One region of the Colwellia sp. SU-HH00943 genome, then DNA from elsewhere that is predicted to be linked to it. Evidence: predicted binding sites of a transcription regulator. Region 1 holds the regulator's gene; each other region holds the start of a gene.
The links. Region 1 encodes sigma-54, which starts transcription at its own class of promoters, with help from an activator protein. Its sites were predicted from a motif close to GTTGGCACGNNNNTNGNNT; they were not measured.
Positions count from the first base shown of each region.

Region 1 (5,290 bases):
TCTTTTCTAAAGTTACTGGCTAATAGTTCAGCGATATAAACGGATCTATGCTTACCGCCTGTACAACCTATGGCGATAGTGACATAACTACGGTTATTACGTTCTAGATGTGGTAGCCATGTCATCATAAAACTATTAATTTGCCAGATAAACTTTGTTACTATCGGTTGACTGGCAAGGAAATCTTGTACGGGTTGCTCTAACCCTGTGTAGGCTTTCAGATCTTTTTCCCAAAAAGGGTTTGGTAAAAATCGCGCATCAAATACATAGTCGGCATCGGCAGGGATGCCATGTTTAAAACCGAATGATTCAAATACTAATACCATAGCCCCTGTTTTTTTACCTAAAATACGTTCTCTGACTAAGTCAGCTAATTGATGCGGGCTTAATTGGCTAGTATTAATGTATAAATCTGCTCGGGTAGAAATAGGCGTAAGGAGCTTTTTTTCTAACGCTATTGCTTGATCTAAGGGGATATTTTCTTTGATTAATGGATGTAAACGACGTGTTTCGCTAAATCGACGGGTAAGGTCTATATCGTCAGCATCTAAGAAAAGGGTAGTTACATCAACAGCATTCGGTAAGTACTCGATTATTTCCGGTATATCTTTAGGATCATTGGGTAAGTTACGGACATCTAAGCTGACGGCAACATTCTCGTAATCATTGATAACAGTATGAGTTAAGGCAGGTAATAAGTTAATAGGAATATTATCTACGCAATAGTAGCCTAAATCTTCTAATACTCTTAAAGCAACAGATTTCCCTGATCCTGAACGGCCACTGACAATAATAAGTTTCATACTTGATATCTCGCGCTACAAGGCTAAAGCAGTGTCATTGACAGCTGTTATGATGGCTTGCATGCTTTGTTAAATAAGTTGTTATTTAGGTACTTTACATTATTATGCGGTTGTAAAATACGTTGCTTTTTAATGTGCTTGTTGAACTAGATTAAATAAAGCTTGTTTAGAAGTACACTTACGCGCTTGTTTCGCTACTTTTCGATCACTAAACAGTTTAGCTATGCTTTGTAAAGTTTCTAAATGTGCTTGAGTGCAATCTTGAGGTACAAATAAACAAATAAAAATATCGACAGGTTTATTATCTATTGCGTCAAACTCAATCGCTTTTTCAGTGGTTAGCATGACAGCAACTGCTTTATTTGAGTTTTGCAATTTTCCATGAGGTATCGCAATACCATTACCAATACCTGTACTGCCCATTTTTTCTCGGTTTAGTAAGCTATCTAATAGCGTACCTGTATCGGATTCACCTAATTTACTACTGGCAAGTTGGCAGAGAGTTTCGAGTATGCGTTTTTTGCTACTTGCTGGAACTGCACAGGCAGTGCAGTCCAGCGTTAAAATGTCTTGTAGGGTCATAGTACTTTGAATGGGGTTAATGGCTGGCAATTTTGCCTTTGTATTTAAGAATTTGGCGGTCTAATTTATCTACTAAGGTATCAATAGAGGCATACATCACTTCATTCACCGCTGAAGCATGCACTTCGCTACCATTTAGGTGAACCGTTGCTTCAGCTTTTTGGTCTAATTTTTCTACCGTTAGTACAACGTAAACATTGTTAATATGATCAAAATGTCGCTCTAATTTGGCAAATTTTGTGTCGACATAATCGCGTAAAGACGTGGTAATTTCTACATGGTGACCAGTAAGATTAATTTGCATATGCGTGATCCTTTTAAATGAGATTTACAATAAACTCTTACGTTGATTTGACGGCGGAATAGCTAATGATTCACGGTATTTAGCTATGGTTCGTCTTGCAACATTAATGCCCTGCTCAGCCAATAAATCGGCCATTTTACTATCACTTAGCGGTTTAGCAGGTGTTTCCGCTAAAATGAGCTTCTTAATCAAGGAACGAATTGCTGTTGAAGAGCATTCACCACCATTTTCAGTACTTACATGACTAGAAAAGAAATATTTTAGCTCAAAAATACCTCTTGGTGTGTGCATGTACTTTTGTGTTGTTACACGTGAAATGGTTGATTCATGCATGTCTACTGCTTCAGCTATATCATTTAATACCATTGGGCGCATGGCTTCGGCGCCATGTTCAAGAAAGCCTTGTTGGCGCTGAACAATACAATTTGACACTTTTAGTAGTGTATCATTTCGCGATTCTAAACTTTTTATAAACCATTTTGCTTCTTGAAGGTTTGAGCGAATGAACTGACCATCATCACTAGAAGACTTGGTGGTTTTAGTCATGGCTGCATATTGTTGGTTAATAGATAATTTAGGCGCTGTATCTGGGTTTAATTCTACAATCCAGCGTCCATTTTTCTTTTCTACGGAAACATCAGGAATAACGTACTGCTCATCCCCTTTTATTACCGCATCACCTGGGCGTGGATTCAGTGTTTGAATTAAGCGCATTACTTCGCGAAGTTGATTTTCTTTAAGCTTAGTTTTACGCATAAGCTGACGGTAATCTCGGTTACCCAGTAGGTCTATATGCTCTTCAATGATGTGTTTACTTTCTTTCAAATAAGGAGTGTCTTCATCAAATTGATTTAACTGGATGATTAAGCAGTCAGCAATGGAGCGAGCGGCAACACCGATTGGATCAAAGACGTTAATGCGCTTTAATACCGCTTCCACTTCGTCAAGCTCTAAATCTTCAATACCGACACTTTCTAAAATATCTTCGCAAGAAACGGTTAAATAGCCAGCATCATCTACCGCTTCAATAATGGCAATAGCAACTGCGCGGTCAGTATCCGTAAAGGGTGTTAATTCCATTTGCCAGAGTAAATGATCTTGAATAGAGTCTGTGGTTTCACCTTGATAGGTGTAATCTTCAGAAGGGCTTGAGATTGCACCTGTATTAGAGGTTCCAGCACTGTAACTCTCTTCCCAGGTGGTATCTATATTTAACTCTTCAGGAATATCATTTTGAGCCATTGCTTCGGTAGTACTTATTTCATCAATAGTGGCACTGGTGTCTTCACTACCTTCAGGGCTGGTTTGTTCTGTGCTATTTGTGCTAGCAGAAAAAGCTTCTTCTAACTGTTCATTACTGTTGTCGTTTTCTTCATTGCTATTACTCGGTGAATTTTCATTCACTTCAAGCAAAGGATTACTCTCAAGCACTTCTTGAATTTCTTGTTGAAGTTCCAACGTCGATAACTGCAGAAGCTTTATCGCTTGTTGCAGTTGCGGCGTCATGGTGAGTTGTTGTCCTATTCGGAGCTGCAGTGATGGACGCATTTAGTTCTGTTCTTATCCTGTTGTTGTTATTTTAGTAATACATTCACTATAAATTATAGCTTAATTTTTTTTGTATATTAGTAACTATAGCGTGAATTGTTCGCCGAGGTATACATCTCTGACCTTTTGATTTGCAAGTATTTGGTTTGCATCACCTTGAGCGATAATTTCACCGTGACTTACTATATAAGCATGCTCACAAACATCCAAGGTTTCTCTGACATTATGATCTGTGATTAAGATACCAATTCCTCGCTCTTTAAGATGAATGATAATCTTTTTAATGTCACCTACCGATATAGGATCAACACCGGCAAAAGGTTCATCCAGTAAAATAAATTGAGGATCAGCAGCCAGTGCTCTTGCTATTTCTACACGTCTTCTTTCGCCACCAGATAAGCTCATACCAAGGTTATCTTTGATATGACATATATTAAATTCTTCGAGTAAATGTTCCAGCTTTTCTTGCTTTTTCCCTTCATCAAGGTTTTTGCGAGTTTGCAAAATAGCCATAATATTTTCAGTGACGGTGAGTTTTCTAAAAATTGAGGCTTCTTGAGGTAAATAACCTATACCACGTCGTGCTCTTTCATGCATAGGAGCAAGTGTGACATCTTCATCACTTAAAATAATTTTACCGTCATCATTAGGAACTAAGCCAACAATCATGTAAAACGAGGTGGTTTTGCCGGCGCCATTGGGGCCTAATAAACCAACAATTTGCCCGGTATTCACATTGAGGCTTACACTTTTTACTACTTGCCGACCTTTATATGACTTAGATAAACCGTGAGCGCTAAGGGTAGCTATATCAGTGTTGTCAGTTGCATTAATCATTGTTGTCACTGTCTTTTTTACTGTCATTATTGGCGGCGTTATTTTTTTCTTGTTGAGCTTTAATTTGTGCAGGTTGTAAAATAGTGGTGACGGATTCATCACGACTACTTTCAGCTTCAAGCTTTTCATTTAAGGTGTTATAGGTGATTGTTTCACCAGTAACCATACTACCAGCCTGTTTCACTTTGGCATTGCCTGATACGGTTATCAGATAAATGTCCGGTTGATATTTTATTTCATCAGCCTGTAAGCTAATTAAACTGCCGTCTTCTAATTGTTGTTGAAAAAGAGCTGGTTTGCCTTTGGCTAGGTAGGTGTCGTGCTTTTCATTGGTCTTTTCATTCGTTTTGCTAAAAACCTGCACTATATCGGCTGTTATTGCGATAGAGCCTTGGCGAATACTTACGTCTTCCAAATAACTGGCAATTTTGTTTTTTAAGTCTGCACTTTGACGTTTTGATTTTATGGTAATTTCTTGTGTGAGATCTTTTTTAGCCGCATAACTAGCGTTAGTAAATGTTAATACGCTAGTCGCGAGTAAAACACCTAAACCAATAGATTTAATTTTCGTTACTGAAGGTTTTACAAAATTCTTTTTTATCATAAAGTTATCACAAGGTTATTTATATGGGGCTAATTGCAATTAGCTCTTTGTTTTTTAGCTGTCAGTTTTCTTATAAATGGTACGTACATGTTCAGTTAAGGTCATTTGTTTAGTGTTAAGGTCAATGATCAAGCCTGAACCATACATAGTAAAGTCTTTCCCTTGCACCATAACTGTTTGCTCTGAACTAATTATATTGGTCTTTAAATCTAATTCTAGATACTTACAGTGAATTTCTTCTATTAAACTTTCTTCATCCGTGGCTTTTAAATGAACACGGTGATTTAAAATAACTCTGTTATTTTTGTATAGTGTCGCTTCTTTTGCACTAAGTTGCCATGGTGCTTCATTATTTTTTGGATATAACGTATAACTAGGTAACTCAAAGTGGGTTACTTCAAGTTTGGCATAATGCTCCATTCTGTCGGCAATAATGGCATGAGATAATTGCCCTGAATCAGTATAAATATCACTTTTCAGTGCTTCGGCAATAAAGTCAGGTGTTAAATCATGTTCAACATCTGCCCCTGGCAGTACTTGTGAACCACGCCATTCAATAATACCGTAGGCCATAGCGCCTAGCAATAATACCAAAAGAGCTAATGTATGCAG
Region 1 is NZ_BAAJLW010000001.1:393,517-398,806, reverse strand. It holds gene rapZ (RNase adapter RapZ) at 1-803, opposite strand, end outside; gene ptsN (PTS IIA-like nitrogen regulatory protein PtsN) at 933-1,385, opposite strand; gene hpf (ribosome hibernation promoting factor) at 1,402-1,689, opposite strand; gene AC27GZ_RS01680 (RNA polymerase factor sigma-54) at 1,714-3,237, opposite strand; gene lptB (LPS export ABC transporter ATP-binding protein) at 3,322-4,047, opposite strand; gene lptA (lipopolysaccharide transport periplasmic protein LptA) at 4,067-4,678, opposite strand; gene lptC (LPS export ABC transporter periplasmic protein LptC) at 4,733-5,290, opposite strand, start outside.

Region 2 (5,290 bases), on a different contig from region 1:
GGTCAAAGTAATACATCGCTCGCTAATATTATTGCTGGTAAAGCGATGTTGGCGAGTAAACAACAGCAATATGGTGAAAGTGAAAGCTTTTGGCAGCAAGCGTTAACCATTTTTGAAGCACAACGACAAGATTTTCGAAATGATGGTGATAGAAGGGCATATTTAGATTCGCTAAAAGGAGCTTATGACGGTTTAATTTCTGTTGCCTTAAAGCAAAATAACCCTGCGCTTGCCATTGAAACTATTGCCCGTTCAAAAGCGAAATCTTTAAGTGATTTATTACAAAGTAAAAATGTAAAAAGAAACCAAACCAAAGAGCAAGCACTGGTTGCTGAACTATTTACTTTAGAAAGTCGTAAGGCTTTACTTGATGAAACCGCAGCTAAAGATACCAATCAACGAGGGTTAACTCGCGTTAAAGAATATCAAGCGATCGATAAAGATTGGCATAATAAAGTGAAACAACTACGCAATTTAAACCCAAGTTTGATTAACTTAGTTGAAAGCTCAACATTAAAAGTAGCTGACATTCAACAGGCGTTAACGACTGATGAGGTGATGCTAGAATATTATCAACTGGTTGAGCAGCAGCCGGGTAAGCGTACCGTGAGTCGTTGGTTAGCCTTTACCTTAACTAAAAACGCGGTTAATTGGCACGAACTTGAGTTAACGACTAATTTTGATCAACAACTGATGAATTATGTGGCTGATATCCAAGATGCTGATTCAAACTTAGTACAGCTTAAGCAAGAGTCGCAACGATTATATCAGCAGTTAATTGCACCTCTTGAGAATAAATTGACGACCAAAAATATCATTGTTATTCCTCATCAACAGTTAAACTATTTACCTTTTGCTACTTTATTTAATGGAGATAAGTTTCTTTTACAGCAGTATGATATTAGCTTAGTTTCCAGTAGCTCAATATACCTAACCCTTAATCAAAGAAATAAAAAGAAAATTAGTCATGTTGTTGCTTTTGGTGATCCAAACGGAAGTTTAGGTGCGCTGGAAGGCGCTAGAAAAGAAGTGAAAAACTTAGCCGCTATCAGTGATAATGCTCAAGTATTCATTGGTGAACAAGCCAGTGAATATGCGTTCAAGCAATTAGATTCGCCTTCATTATTACATTATGCTGGCCATGGTGTATTCACGCCAGATGCTCCGCAAATGTCTTATTTAGATTTAAGTGCTGGCAATAATCAAGATGGAAAAATCCGCAGCCATGAGCTGTATTGGTTGAAGCTAAATAATACACAACTCGTGGTGCTTTCTGCTTGCGAGTCGGCACAAGGAAAACTATCCGGCGGTAGCGAAGTTATCGGCCTTATTCGTCCATTCTTTTATAGTGGTGCGCGTAATGTATTAGCGAGTTTATGGAGTGTGGATGACGACGCTACTTATCAATTAATGAATAGCTTTTATCAAGAATATATTGACCAAGGGCAGAGTGAGCGACAATCTCTACGCCGTGCACAATTAAATTTATTAACTGAACAATCTCAGTATCAACATCCTTATTATTGGGCGGCATTTCAACTGTATGGCGCAGGTTAGTTGCTAGTAGTCGAGCAAAAGCTGTTGTATGTTTTATTAACGTGAACGATAGCTTTTGCCATAGACTTTAATCGTCAATTACTTAAGCGCTGCTTTCTCTCGGCGCTTATCGTCTTACAGGTTTTTTAGAAATCTCCTTTTTTCGGTTTTTCCTTTTGATTCAGCATGTCTTGATTTTGTGCAAATAAGTTTGAGACGTATACCTGAAATTTATAGGCAGCTATAAGTCCCTGCACCTGACGATAGTCTTGCTTATGTCATTTTTATTACCAGATAAGTCAAAGAGTTCCTGAATGATCAATTATTTAATTTAAGTGGTTTTAATCACTTATATTATTTTTATGGTTTGTATATGTTGCTCTGTTTAACGTATGCACCAAATAAAACCGTATTGCTATTTGGATGTGTTATTTTGGTGCAATATTGAGTTGTTATTATATATTTTGTTTCTCAACTTGTTGAAAAATATGATTTAAATATCTTGGCATATGAATTGTAATATAAGCTATGTTTTTTAAATATAACTATAAAGTAGAGGTTCATAATGAAAATAGTTAACGCAATCATTAAACCATTCAAGCTTGATGATGTTCGTGAAGCCATTTCAGATATTGGTGTTGAAGGTATCACCGTAAGCGAAGTGAAGGGGTTTGGCCGTCAAAAAGGTCACACAGAATTATACCGTGGTGCAGAGTATCAGGTAGATTTTTTACCGAAAGTGAAGTTAGAAATTGCTGTAAACGACGATATTGTTGAACGTCTAGTCGAGACTATTACTAAAGCTGCTTACACAGGCAAAATTGGTGACGGTAAGATTTTTGTTTATAACCTTGAACAAGCAGTACGTATTCGTACTAGCGAATCAGATTCAGAAGCACTATAAGGGATAGACACTATGGAACAAAATATTTTTCAACTTCAATATGCAATAGATACTTTCTATTTTCTTGTTTGTGGCGCATTAGTAATGTGGATGGCTGCTGGCTTCTCAATGTTAGAAGCAGGTCTTGTTCGTGCTAAGAATACTACAGAAATTTTAACAAAGAATGTCGCGTTATATGCTATCGCTTGTATCATGTACTTAGTGATTGGTTATGACATTATGTATGGTGGCGGCGTATTCTTAAATGGTATTGCTTTAGATGGTGCAGCTGATGCTGATGCCTTAACTGCTACAGTATTAGCTGAATCTGCTGAAGCTGGTTTTGGTGGTGATGCAGTATATGCAAACGCTTCTGACTTCTTCTTCCAAGTAGTATTCGTAGCAACTGCTATGTCAATTGTTTCAGGTGCGGTTGCTGAGCGTATGAAACTTTGGGCTTTCTTAGCTTTCACAGTAGTATTAACTGGTTTTATCTACCCTATGGAAGGTGCTTGGACTTGGAACGGTGATTCTGTATTCGGCCTTTATACACTAGGCGACCTTGGTTTCTCTGATTTTGCTGGTTCAGGTATTGTTCACATGGCTGGTGCTTCTGCCGCTTTAGCTGGTGTGTTATTACTTGGTGCTCGTAAAGGTAAATATACTAAAGACGGTAAAGTAAACGCGATTCCTGGTGCTAACTTACCATTAGCAACGTTAGGTACATTCATTTTATGGATGGGTTGGTTTGGTTTTAACGGTGGTTCTGTATTGAAGCTTGGTGATATCAACAGCGCAAACTCAGTTGCTATGGTATTTTTGAACACTAACGCTGCTGCTGCCGCTGGTGCAATTGCCGCATTAGTATTCGCTAAAATCTTATTCAAGAAAGCTGATTTAACCATGACATTAAATGGTGCATTAGCAGGTCTTGTTGCTATTACTGCTGAGCCTTCTACACCTTCTCCAATTCAAGCAACTATTTTTGGTGCTATTGCGGGTGTAATCGTTGTGCTTTCAATCTTAGCTTTAGATAAAGTAAAAATTGATGACCCAGTAGGTGCTATTTCAGTACATGGTGTTGTTGGTTTATTTGGTCTACTAATTGTTCCAATTACAAACTCTGGTTCAACGTTTAGTGGTCAATTAATCGGTGCTGCAACAATCTTTGTTTGGGTATTCTGTACTAGTTTTGTAGTATGGTATGCGCTGAAGAAAGTTATTGGTATTCGTGTTAGTGCTGAAGAAGAATATGAAGGTGTTGATAAAGCTGACTGTGGTATGGAAGCTTACCCTGAGTTCACAAGAGGTTAATAGTTATTAAACTAATAACACCAAGTTAACTTGGTTACACCATAAAAAAAAGCTGCTTAGGCAGCTTTTTTTATGGCTTTTTTTTACTTAAAATTATTATTTGCTAATGATTGGCTTTCGTATTGAAAGCAGTAATAAAGCTAAAGCTGAAAGCCAGAAAAAGGTACCGCCGCTGCTTTTAGTTTCAGGCTCTGGCTCTGGTTCAGTGGGTGTTGAGTCAATTAAAGTATTTTCTGCAGGATTTAAATCTGCATCTGTTACTTCAGATGAATCGATAATGGTTATTGCTTCAATCACAACAAAGTTTTCTATGCTAGGTGAGCTAATATCACTACACTGCTGACCAGCATCCATAAGAATTGGTAGATCACTGAATTGGCTTGTGCTACATAATGTTAGCTCTGCTATTGATTCTAAAACATCCATACCCTCAACAACTTGGCCAAAAACAGTGAAGCCACCATTTTGAACATCTAAATTACTCGAATTATCGACAAGATTAAAAAACCATTGGTTAGTGGCACTGTTAGGTTGATTAGCTAGTTTTGCCATCGCAATAGTGCCAGCAACATTAGAGTAAACAGGCTCATTAATGACTGAGGTATTTGCTACTTTAGCGGTTAGCGGAAGTTCCCCTTCAAAAGTAAACCCACCGCCTTGGATAATAAAGTCAGGTACAACACGGTGGATAACGGTATCTGTATAGTGTGCTTCACCCACATAATTAAGGAAATTCTCGACGGTTTTAGGCGTTGTTTGATCGAATAAGTTAACTTGAATGTTACCTTGGTTGGTTTGAAACTCAACAATAGTGGCGTTAGCAACGTTTGTAACAGTGAATAAAAGTAGAATAGAGCAAAGGGTTTTATTTAGCATTATTTATGACACCTGTTTAAAATGATGCGGCATCATAAATTGCTTAAGTGACTAATTCAACAATGATAGTGAGGAATTACTAAACAGTAACAATTTAATGAAGTTGTGTTAACTTTACGGTTATTGTGTAAAAAGGGTTAAGGTTACTCTGGGGTAATTAACTTAATAAGAATATCATCAGACAAATAAGCTTTGTCTACATCTTGTAATTTATTATAACGAATCATAGAGCGTAACCCATCGATATAGGCTTGGCCTCGTTCAGAGTATTTTCCTAACGTTCCTGCTAATTCTATTCCAGTGATATCTTTATTTTCTTTACGTAGTTTAGCGCGTAATGCACGTAATTCTTTATAGGCTGAGGTAATGTTAATATTTAGCATGTAGCCTTCAACGGAAGCCAGTGGGCTGTCAAATCTAGCCAATCCATAATTACCTAGTTCTTTGCGTTGTTGTTTAGGTATCATGCCATTGCCTGAAAAATCCCATTGTCCAAAAAATGCATTACCTTCTTCAGTAAAACGAGACGTTGCCCATCCACTTTCTTCAGCGGCTTGAGCCAAAGCAAGAGAAGGCGGCATAATATCAACTTGTGATAATAAGGCTTCTCTTTGAGCTTGAGATATTGCAGAAACCCCCTGTTTTATTTGTTTGTATTTAATCGCAATGGCTATCAGTTCA
Region 2 is NZ_BAAJLW010000004.1:232,408-237,697, reverse strand. It holds gene AC27GZ_RS12690 (CHAT domain-containing protein) at 1-1,557, shown strand, start outside; gene AC27GZ_RS12685 (P-II family nitrogen regulator) at 2,102-2,440, shown strand; gene AC27GZ_RS12680 (ammonium transporter) at 2,453-3,733, shown strand; gene AC27GZ_RS12675 (peptidylprolyl isomerase) at 3,830-4,609, opposite strand; gene AC27GZ_RS12670 (glucosaminidase domain-containing protein) at 4,753-5,290, opposite strand, start outside.
Region 2: the regulator sigma-54 is predicted to act here: its motif matches at 2,038-2,056, upstream of AC27GZ_RS12685 (P-II family nitrogen regulator).

Region 3 (5,290 bases), on a different contig from region 1:
TAATTATCTGCCCGTTTATTTGATTTTTACGTTGGCATTCCAGTAATAATGTTTCAATATCAGCAAGCTCTTTTTCTAAGAACTTGGCAGCTTTATCTTGAGCAAATTGTTGATTAACAGAAATTTCTTGATCTAAGCTTTGAATACTCATCAATAATTGGTTTTTTTGCTCACTGATTTGAATTAATTGCTCAGGTTGGTGTTGCTGTAAAATATTTTTTTCTTCAGCAATTATCTTTTCAAGTGCTTGAAGCTGAGTGAACTGTTTAGCAAGTAATGCAAGTGATTGTGGTGAAGCTGGCATGTATAGCACCCGTAAAGGTTATCGTATTAAAGGTGATTATTACTCAGTGTCTCATTGATATCAAACGAAAGCAGTACAAGCAATTCAAATTTTTAGCACTAACTTTGAATTAGATAAGATCAAACTCAAAGTTAGCAATACTTGCAGCAAGCTTTTGCGGGTCTACTTTGTAGTCACCTGAAGCGATAGCTTTTTTTAGTTCATCGACCTTTTTCTGATCAACCACTGGTGCTTCATTGGCTTTTTTCTGTAAATCACTTAATTGTTTTGCTTGAGGTGTAATCGAAACAGAGTCAGCACGAGGTTGTTTTACAGGTGCGTTAGCATTAGCTGCTTGCTCAGCTTGTTGCTTAACCTGTGTTTGTTTATTTTGGTGAACTTGAGCTTGATTGTTCAAGTTATTGATATTTATAGCCATAATATTAACCTGCGGCAAAAGTTTTCATTTAAAATTAATTCGCTAACTTTATATCGGCAAATAAGCTTAAAACTTAAATTAAAATATTAATAAAATTATAGGTGAATAGTGACCTGATTAATAGCACTAACTTTTGGCGTGATCACTTTGCCTGAACGAGAGTTTTTTACATTAATCTGTTGATTAATATTACCATCGCTTAAGGCCACGCCAGTTGTTTTTATCATGAAATTATCAGACTTAGCAATAATAGTAACCGTATCGCCTTTACATACCAAACATACATACTTCCGACTAATTGCTCGTCCTTTACCTATTCTTTTGGTTGCTTTACTGCCTAAAACGGCATTTTTGTCAGACAGTTTCTTTCCGCGTATTTTATTAGTAGCTAAATACTGAATATCAATATTATTTTCAGTGAGAATCATGCCTTTTTCTATCACAGTAGTTGCGACTAATACTGCAAAGGTTTTTTCTATTTTTGCAGGCAAATACATCTTCCATGGCATTGAACCATCACAACTGATTTTTACATTTACATTTCTACCATTATGATTTTCAGGGATATCTGCGGTGATTGCTTGTTGGCAAGGCTTGATGGTTATTCTTGGATCTACTTGAGCGACACTTATAACTATTTTCCCATTTTCAGGTGATGTTATTTTATTTTCAAGGTAGCTTTTTGCAAAATTTTCAATATAGGCACTGTCTAGTGTGTCAGCAAGGCTTAAAGTGCTGTTTGACACTATAAAGTACATAATAAATAAAAAAAATTTTAGTTTAAGCATAGTTTTTGGCGTTTATTTTTTAGGTTAATTCAAATACTCGTCTATGCTTAGATTAAGTCAGCATAGTAGTTAGTCTGTCAATTTTGTGACAATAAGTTATTTATTCTAATATTGTTAAATACTTAGCTAGTAATAATTTGACTTTTTGTTAAGCTATTAGTTACTACTGACAAGTTTTTCGACTTATAATTGACTCATTAATAGAGTAATCAAGAATTGTGCCTTTTTGCTTTTAGTCTAAGAGTAACTAAGAAACATGACTGGTTTTGAACGAGGTTTTTTATGGCAGGTATATTAGATTCAGTTAACCAACGAACACAACTTGTTGGTCAAAACAGACTGGAATTATTACTTTTTAAATTAGTGGGCAGGCAACGATTTGGTATTAATGTCTTTAAAGTTAGAGAGGTTTTACAATGTCCTCATTTAACTTCGTTACCTAAACAAGATTCCTTTATTAAAGGTGTTGCACATATTCGTGGTCAAACTATTTCAGTGATTGACTTGAGTAAAGCAATCGGAGCACCAGCAATAAAGGATACAAAAGATGCCTTTATTATTATTGCAGAGTACAACCGTAGCGTTCAGGGTTTCCTTGTTGCTGGGGTAGAGCGTATTGTTACGCTAAGCTGGAAAGATATGATGCCGCCACCTGAAGGCGCTGGTAAGTCAAGTTATCTAACCGCTGTTACAGAAATTGATCAAGAAATGATTTCTATTTTAGATGTTGAGAAAATCCTAAATGAAATTAACCCAGTTTCTACTGATTTAAGTGAAGATGTCGCTGATGAAGCTGTCGGGGAAGAATTAGGTGAGCGTATTGTGATGATTGCGGATGACTCAACAGTTGCCCGAAACCAAGTTAAGCGCGCACTAGAACCATTAGGGATTAAAATGGCCTTAGCTAAAAATGGTCAAGATGCACTTGATCAACTTACGGCGATAGAAGCTACTTGTGAAAATAGTATTACTGAGAAAGTTGCCCTAATGGTATCAGATATTGAAATGCCAGAAATGGACGGTTATACGCTAACCGCTGAAGTTAAAGGTAATGAACGAATGGCAAAAATGCCGGTGATACTTCATACTTCACTTAGTGGTGTATTTAATAATGCAATGGTTGCAAAAGTGGGAGCTGAAGATTTTATCCCTAAATTTCATCCTGATGAATTAGCAACTGCGGTAAAAAAATGGCTTAACTATGAAGGTTAAGTTAATTGTTCGCAACACAGTATTTAGGAAGTAGTTATAGTGTCAGCAAGACAACTTGACGATAAAAGTTATGATCAATTTAGAACTTTTTTAGAGCAGCAGTGCGGCATCGTTTTAGGTGAAAATAAACAATACCTAGTCAAAAGTCGTTTAGCGCCTTTAATGAGCAAATTTGATATTAGCTCATTGGGTGAACTAGTGAGTAAAACCTTATCTCCTGTTGAACGCCAGTTACGGGCAGCAGTTATCGATGCCATGACGACTAACGAAACTTTATGGTTTCGTGATGACTACCCGTTCAAATTGCTGAAAAGGCAATTACTGCCAGATTTCGCTGATCAAAGAACACCAGTAAAAATTTGGTCAGCGGCAAGCTCCTCAGGACAAGAGCCTTATTCTATTGCTATGTCAGTGCTTGAGTATCAGCAAGAAAACCCAGGTGCTTTCCCTCGTGGTGTTCAAGTCATTGGCACCGATATCTCAACTACCATGTTAGAACATTGTAAATATGGTCACTATGACTCATTAGCCTTAGCAAGAGGTCTATCTATTGAGCGTAAAAATAGGTTTTTTGAAGCGGGTGATAATGGCATGTTAAAGGTGAAAGATGAAGTTAAGAGTATGGTTAACTTCAGGCCGCTCAACTTATTAAACAGTTATAGTTTAATGGGGCGTTTCGATATTGTTTTTTGTCGTAATGTACTTATTTATTTTTCTCCTGAAATCAAAGCACAAATTATTGGTCAAATTCATGGCACTTTAAATAATGCTGGTTATTTATTTTTAGGAGCTTCAGAGTCATTGTCTGGACTGAGTGATGATTTTAATATGCTCAGATGTAATCCTGGAATTGTCTATCAAAAAAGATAATTTTTTGATTAAATATCAATAAAGAATCTCTTGATAACTGAGTTTATCAAGAGATTTATTTTTTCTCTCACCCCAGTATTTTTTTAACTTATTCATTCAGGCTCATCAACCGAAACCCTTGTGTTGAGTTTCTTCTTTCAATCCTTTGGCATAATTTTTGAATATCATTAGTAAAGTTTTATTAATGGTGGTTACTTATGGCTATAGGTTTTGACAAAGGTTTTCAACTACACGCTCAAGGTATGCAAATTCGCGCTGAGCGAGCAGAAGTGATCGCGAGTAATATAGCTAATGCAGACACTCCGGGTTACAAAGCTAAAGGCATGGACTTTCAAAAAGCAATGCAACTAGCCACTTCACAACAGCAAATGGGAATGAGTCAAACCCATTCAAAACATTTTGATCTTCGTACTGAATTGAATAATAAAGTCGATTTTCGTGTACCAAATCAACCAGATACTGGTGATGGGAATACTGTTGATGTACAAATGGAACGAAACTTGTATTTAGAAAACTCATTAGAGTATCAAGCAGGCGTGCAATTTCTTAACGGAAAAATAAAAGCGCTGCAAAAAGTAATTAGCGGAGGTAGATAATTATGAGCTTATTTAACGTATTTAATATTACTGGTACAGGTATGAGCGCACAATCTACTCGCTTGAACACAACAGCAAGTAATATTGCTAACGCAGACAGTGTTAGCTCAAGCATAGATCAAACTTACCGTGCTCGCCATCCTGTATTTGCCGCTGCTATGCAAAAAGCTGCCGCAGGTCAAGAAGGTAACATAGGAGTACAAGTACTTGGTATTGTAGAAAGCAATAAGCCGTTAAATATAGAGCATGCGCCAGATCACCCAATGGCCGATGCCGAAGGTTTTATTTATAAACCTAATGTGAATGTTATTGAAGAAATGACCAACATGATTTCAGCGTCTCGTTCATACCAAACTAATGTTCAGCTGGCTGAGTCAGCAAAAAACATGCTGAACAAAACGTTAGTATTGGGTCAACGTTAGGCTAGCAGAAGTTAGGAGTAAAAAATGGAAACAATTTCAGGTGGCAACCTATTAGATGGTATACGTTGGCAGAAAGAAGAGTATAAAGTTGCTGAAGAAAATGATAATGGCATGCTTACTCAAGAGGATTTCTTTGCGTTATTAACCAAAGAATTAGCAAACCAAGATCCAACTAAGCCTGTAGACAATAACGAAATGATATCGCAAATGACGGCATTTTCTACCACCGATGGTGTGCAACAATTGAACGAATCATTTACCGACTTTGCAACGTCTATGACGTCTAGCCAAGCATTACAAGCATCATCACTCGTTGGTCGTAGTGTGTTAGTGGAAGATAACGTTTTTGGTATGAATGAAGGCGAAGACGTTAAAGGTAAAATTGTCACTGATGTTGATGCCAGTAACGTTAATATTTATGTAGAAAATATTGCCGGTGAAATTATACAAACTGTACCTGTTGGTAATGTTGGTGCAGGCGGCGGTAACTTTGTTTGGGACGGACAAGCATCGAATGGCGAAGCCGCACCTGCAGGAGCCTATCGATTTAGAGTTGCCGGTTTAGTTGACGGACAAGCGTCAGAATTACAAGCCATGACGTATCGAAAGGTAGATAGCGTCACTTTAGCGGGTGCTAACGGTAGTATCTTATTAAACCTTAATGGTGGCAGCTCAATGGC
Region 3 is NZ_BAAJLW010000005.1:106,517-111,806, forward strand. It holds gene AC27GZ_RS14430 (flagella synthesis protein FlgN) at 1-304, opposite strand, end outside; gene flgM (flagellar biosynthesis anti-sigma factor FlgM) at 414-722, opposite strand; gene flgA (flagellar basal body P-ring formation chaperone FlgA) at 818-1,468, opposite strand; gene AC27GZ_RS14445 (chemotaxis protein) at 1,793-2,722, shown strand; gene AC27GZ_RS14450 (CheR family methyltransferase) at 2,762-3,592, shown strand; gene flgB (flagellar basal body rod protein FlgB) at 3,790-4,188, shown strand; gene flgC (flagellar basal body rod protein FlgC) at 4,191-4,610, shown strand; gene AC27GZ_RS14465 (flagellar hook assembly protein FlgD) at 4,635-5,290, shown strand, end outside.
Region 3: the regulator sigma-54 is predicted to act here: its motif matches at 3,737-3,755, upstream of flgB (flagellar basal body rod protein FlgB).

Region 4 (5,290 bases), on a different contig from region 1:
ATTGTCTAACTCTTGAATGTCATCAATTTCAGTTGCTTCTGAAATGCTATTTTCTTCACTCGTTTCGCTATCATTCAACAAATCAGCGAGTACATTTTGGTCTGAAAAATCAGGGGTTAATTCAACGGCATGATCATCCGCTTTATCACTAAGTAGTTCAGCCAAAGTGTCTTCATCAAAGGTACCTAACTGCTCATCAGCTAAATCGTCACCAATGTCATTAGCGTCATCTGAAGTTACATTTTCACCTAAACTAGCTGCTTCAACTTCAGCAAGAATATCATCAACATCAACCTCATCAGCTAATTCATCGTCTGTGTCTTCAACTATAAGTTCTTCACTATCAACGTTTTTACCGTGAATGTCACTAAAGTCAACGGCTAACAATGGTGCAACATATTCTTCAGTTAAGTTTTCAATTTTAGCTTTATTAACGCTTTCTTCTTCGCTTTTCTCTTCTTCTTTAGCAACTTCTTCAATACTTTCTTCAGGCACCTCTTCTATTACTGAGGCTTCAGCGAGCTCTTCATCAACATCCATTGATTCAAGTAAAGCATCAATATCATCTGGATCAGTGATTTCCGCTTTGCTATCGTCCGCCTCAGCTTCGTCATCAACATTCATTGACTCAAGTAAGGCATCAATATCATCTGGGTCGGTAATTTCTGCTTTGCTATCGTCCGCCTCAGCTTCGTCATCAACATTCATTGACTCAAGTAAGGCATCAATATCATCTGGATCGGTAATTTCTGCTTGGCTATCGTCTGCCTCAGCAGTTTCTTCGACGCTTTCTTCTACCTCAGTCGCTTCATCAACATCCATTGATTCAAGTAAAGCATCAATATCATCTGGGTCGGTGATTTCTGCTTGGCCATCGTCTGCCTCAGCAGTTTCTTTGACGCTATCTTCTACCTCAGTCGCTTCATCAACATCCATTGATTCAAGTAAGGCATCAATATCATCTGGATCGGTAATTTCTGCTTGGCTATCGTCCGCCTCTACAGTTTCTTCGACGCTTTCTTCTACCTCAGTCTCTTCATCAACATCCATTGATTCAAGTAAAGCATCAATATCATCTGGATCGGTGATTTCTGCTTGGCTATCGTCCGCCTCTGCGGCTTCTTCTACCGCCACCTCTTCTTCATCGACATCCATTGATTCAAGTAAGGCATCAATATCATCTGGGTCGGTGATTTCTGCTTGGCTATCGTCCGCCTCAGCGGCTTCTTCTACCGCTACCTCTTCTTCATCGACATCCATTGATTCAAGTAAGGCATCAATATCATCTGGGTCGGTGATTTCTGCCTGGCTATCGAAATCATCCGCATCATTAGTACTAGCTTCAGCTAAAGGATCTTCAACTATGCTTTCATCAGCAAGCACATCATCAATATTTATTTCTTCGTCATCTTCCGGTAGATCATCTTCAACAGAAAGCTCTTCATCTAAACTGCCCAATAAATCATCAAGATCATTTTGATCTAACTCGTTACCTTCAAGCGGCTCATCATCTGTTGCAGCCTCTTCATTAACGCTTTCTTCAGCAGGCGCTTCTGTTAAGGCATCTAAATCACTTTGGTCTAATTCGTTACTGGTACTCTCTTCTAGCTCACTGTCATCATCAAGTAGAATATCTTCCAAATCATCGAGATCATCCAACTCATCATCATCGTCATCATCTAAATGAATAGCATCGTCATCATCAAGTAAATCAACCGATAAGTCATCATCAAGTAATAATTCGTCATCAAGTGATACTTCGCCATCTAATGACAGTTCATCATCAAGTGATAAATCATCTACGCTAGCAATTTCATCTTCAACTTCTACGGTTTTTTCCGGCTCACTCGTTGTTTTTTGTTCTTTCTCAGGCTGCTTTGCTTCTGGCTCACCCTTTCGACGTTTTAGTAGTAAAGCAACAACAATAATGATCAAAATCGCAGGCAATGTAGCCATCAACACGATAAACCATAAACTTGAAAAAATGTTATTTTTTTCCAGTTCAGCTTGTTGCTTTTCAAGTAGTAACTCTTGCTCTCGAGCTTGTGCTTTTTCAAGTAACGCTTGCTGCAATTGGATCATATCATCCATTTGCAGCTTAATTTCTTTGCCTTTGGCTACCTCTTTTTGCATGGTGCCAAGTTGGTTATTGAAGGTAGATAGACGCTGGCGCAGCTCTTCATTTTCTTTCAAAATGGCTTGTAGGCCATCTATAGAATCTAAAACATCATTTTGAATGCTCTCTAAGCGTTGCTGCTGCTCAGTATCTATTTTTTGTAATTTGTCATTTATCTCAACTTTGACTGTATCTAAGTCTTTTTTCTTAACGGAAGGCTCTTTGGGCTTAGTTGCTGATTTTTGCACCGCCTTCGGTTGCTTCTTCTGCCAAGTTTTTTCATCTTGATCAGATTTTTGTTGCGCTTGGGCAGGGTTAACAGCCATCATTTGATTAAATGACGGTATAGTTAAGTATTGTCCTTCAACAAGATGATTAAAGTTATTATCTACAAAGGCTTGGGGATTAGCTTGAAATAGCGCTTGCATGACTTGATAAACCGTTAAACGGTTATCCGGTCTAACAGTTAAAGCAATTTTCCATAAAGTATCCCTTTTACTAATTGGGCCATACCTTTCATAAGGAAAAACATCACTGCTTTTTGGACCACGCATACGAATACCACGTTCTTCTGCGACTGCCGCCTGTGAATAAACCGGCACACTAACAGTAAGTGTGCTTAGGGTTAGCACACTAAGAACAACCTGCCATAAACACAGGCGTAATAATTTTCGCATCGAGGCTTTCCTAGTTATTATTTTTTCAAAAATTAGTTACTGTCAACACATTGACATCATCAGGCATCCAAAAGTAAAGCAAAATTCATTCCATCAAAATAACGGCAATATTGACATCCTGATACGATAATACCAAATTCAATCATTATTGCTTATTTTTTTAATTCGGAAAACAAAAAACTCGTCGTTGACATTATTACTAATGTTAACGACGAGTTTTAAATTTTCTTGAGTTTTATTAAGTTAGACTAATAACTTAGCTTAAGTATTCTTTCACTAATAATTCGGCAATTTGAACGCTATTAGTTGCCGCCCCTTTACGAACATTGTCGGCAACAATCCACATATTAATGCCGTTTGGATGACTAATGTCTTCACGTACACGACCAACAAATGTTTCATCCTTGCCACTAGCATCAGAAATTTGTGTAGGGAAGTCTTCATCATTACGACGAACAACAACACCTTCTGCTTGCTCTAATAAGTCTTTAACTTCTTCTGCAGAGATTGGCGTTTTAGTTTCAATGTGCAACGCTTCTGCATGACCGTAAAATACAGGAACACGAACAGCTGTAGGGTTAACAAGAATATTTTCATCACCAAAAATTTTCTTGGTTTCCCAAACCATTTTCATTTCTTCTTTCGTGTAACCGTTATCTAAGAACACATCGATTTGTGGGATAACATTAAAAGAAATTTGACGTGAAAAGTTTTTACTTTCTACTGGCTTGCCACTTAATAAATCAGCAGTTTGTTTCGCCAATTCATCCATAGACTCTTTACCACCACCAGACACTGATTGGTATGTACATACGTTAATACGGTCAATACCTACTGCATCTTGAATTGGTTTCAATGCAACTAACATTTGTATGGTAGAACAGTTAGGGTTAGCAATAATGTTGCGGTTACGGTAGTCAGCTAACGCACCTGGATTTACTTCTGGTACGATTAACGGGATGTCTTCTTCGTATCGGAATTCTGAAGTGTTATCAATAACAATACAGCCAGCTTCACCCGCAATAGGTGCAAACTTAGCAGACGTAGCGCCACCAGCAGAGAAGAAGCCAATTTGAGCTTGGCTAAAGTCAAAATGGTCAGCATCAAGTACTTCAATGCTTTCGCCATTAAACTCAATAAACTCACCCGCAGAGCGAGCACTTGCTAATGGGTAAAGTTTATTAATCGGGAAATCTCTTTGCTCTAAAATTTCCATAATGGTTTTGCCAACCAAACCTGTTGCGCCAAGTACGCATACATCAAATTTCTGTGCCATGATCCTCTCTCTACTCGTTGGACTTATACTCTTATGAGTTTTTATTAAAGCCTAAACGATGTGGCACATCGTTATAGGCATCTGGTGACAATGTTACAGTAACAGACGAGAACTCTCGACGTACCGGATAATTTTTTCTTAGCATATCAAAACCCTCAAGGGCTAATTTTTGCCTGAAAATAGCATCATCGCGCCTGACATCATAAACAATTTTAATCAGTTGATTAACTATGCTTTGGTCTATTTCTTCAGTTATCTTAATCTCAGAAATACTCGATTTAGGTAGTAGCTGAGATAACTGCACTGAAGGCAATTTACCTAATTTTCGACATAATGCCTGATAAAGCATCTCTGTGCCACGAGATTTTCCTTCTAAGCTATAACCAGCAATATGTGCTGTAGCTATTTCAGTATAATCTATCAATGGCACTAATACGTTTGGCTCACCTTCCCAAACATCAAGAACAACCTTTAAACCATGCCCTTGCTGCTTCATAGAAAGTAAAGCTTGGTTATCAATAACCTCACCGCGACAAGCACTTATCAATATTTGCTTATCATTTAATTGTTTGAGCCTTTCTTCATTTAGCAAATGGAAAGTAGCATGCTCCCCTTTTAGCGTTTTAGGTACATGCAATGAAATTACATCGCAGGCTAACACTTCATCTAATGACACAAAATCTCTTTTATCTTCGCCACTTTTAGCGAGAATTGGATCGCATATTTTAAATGCGATCCCTAAGGCTGATAACTTTTCAGTTAACCGTGTGCCAGTGTTACCACCTCCGATAATACCTACCGTCAGCTGTGAAAGATCTAACAAATAACGCTCTGCAAGTACGACCAAACAACTCAGCACATATTCAGCCACCGAAATAGCATTGCACCCTGGTGCTGAATAAAAAGAGACATCACGCTTTTTTAAGTAATCTTGATCGATATGATCCATACCAATAGTAGCAGTACCAACAAAACTAAGCTGAGTATTCTCTTTTAATAAATTTTCATTGATTTGTGTGATGGAGCGTACAAGTAATACGTCAGCGTCAGCAACTTGCTCAGAAGTTAGCTCTCGGCCAGAAAAAGCCTGCAATTGCGTAGATTCACCACAGATATTGCTAAAGAACTCTTTAGCATATGGCATGTTTTCATCGAAAAGTATTTTCATTAGAACAGAGGTTTGCAAAACGTCAATTGCACAATTATAGAGTAACTAACCTA
Region 4 is NZ_BAAJLW010000002.1:156,447-161,736, reverse strand. It holds gene AC27GZ_RS05960 (FimV/HubP family polar landmark protein) at 1-2,793, opposite strand, end outside; gene AC27GZ_RS05955 (aspartate-semialdehyde dehydrogenase) at 3,050-4,069, opposite strand; gene AC27GZ_RS05950 (4-phosphoerythronate dehydrogenase) at 4,101-5,237, opposite strand.
Region 4: the regulator sigma-54 is predicted to act here: its motif matches at 2,870-2,888, upstream of AC27GZ_RS05960 (FimV/HubP family polar landmark protein).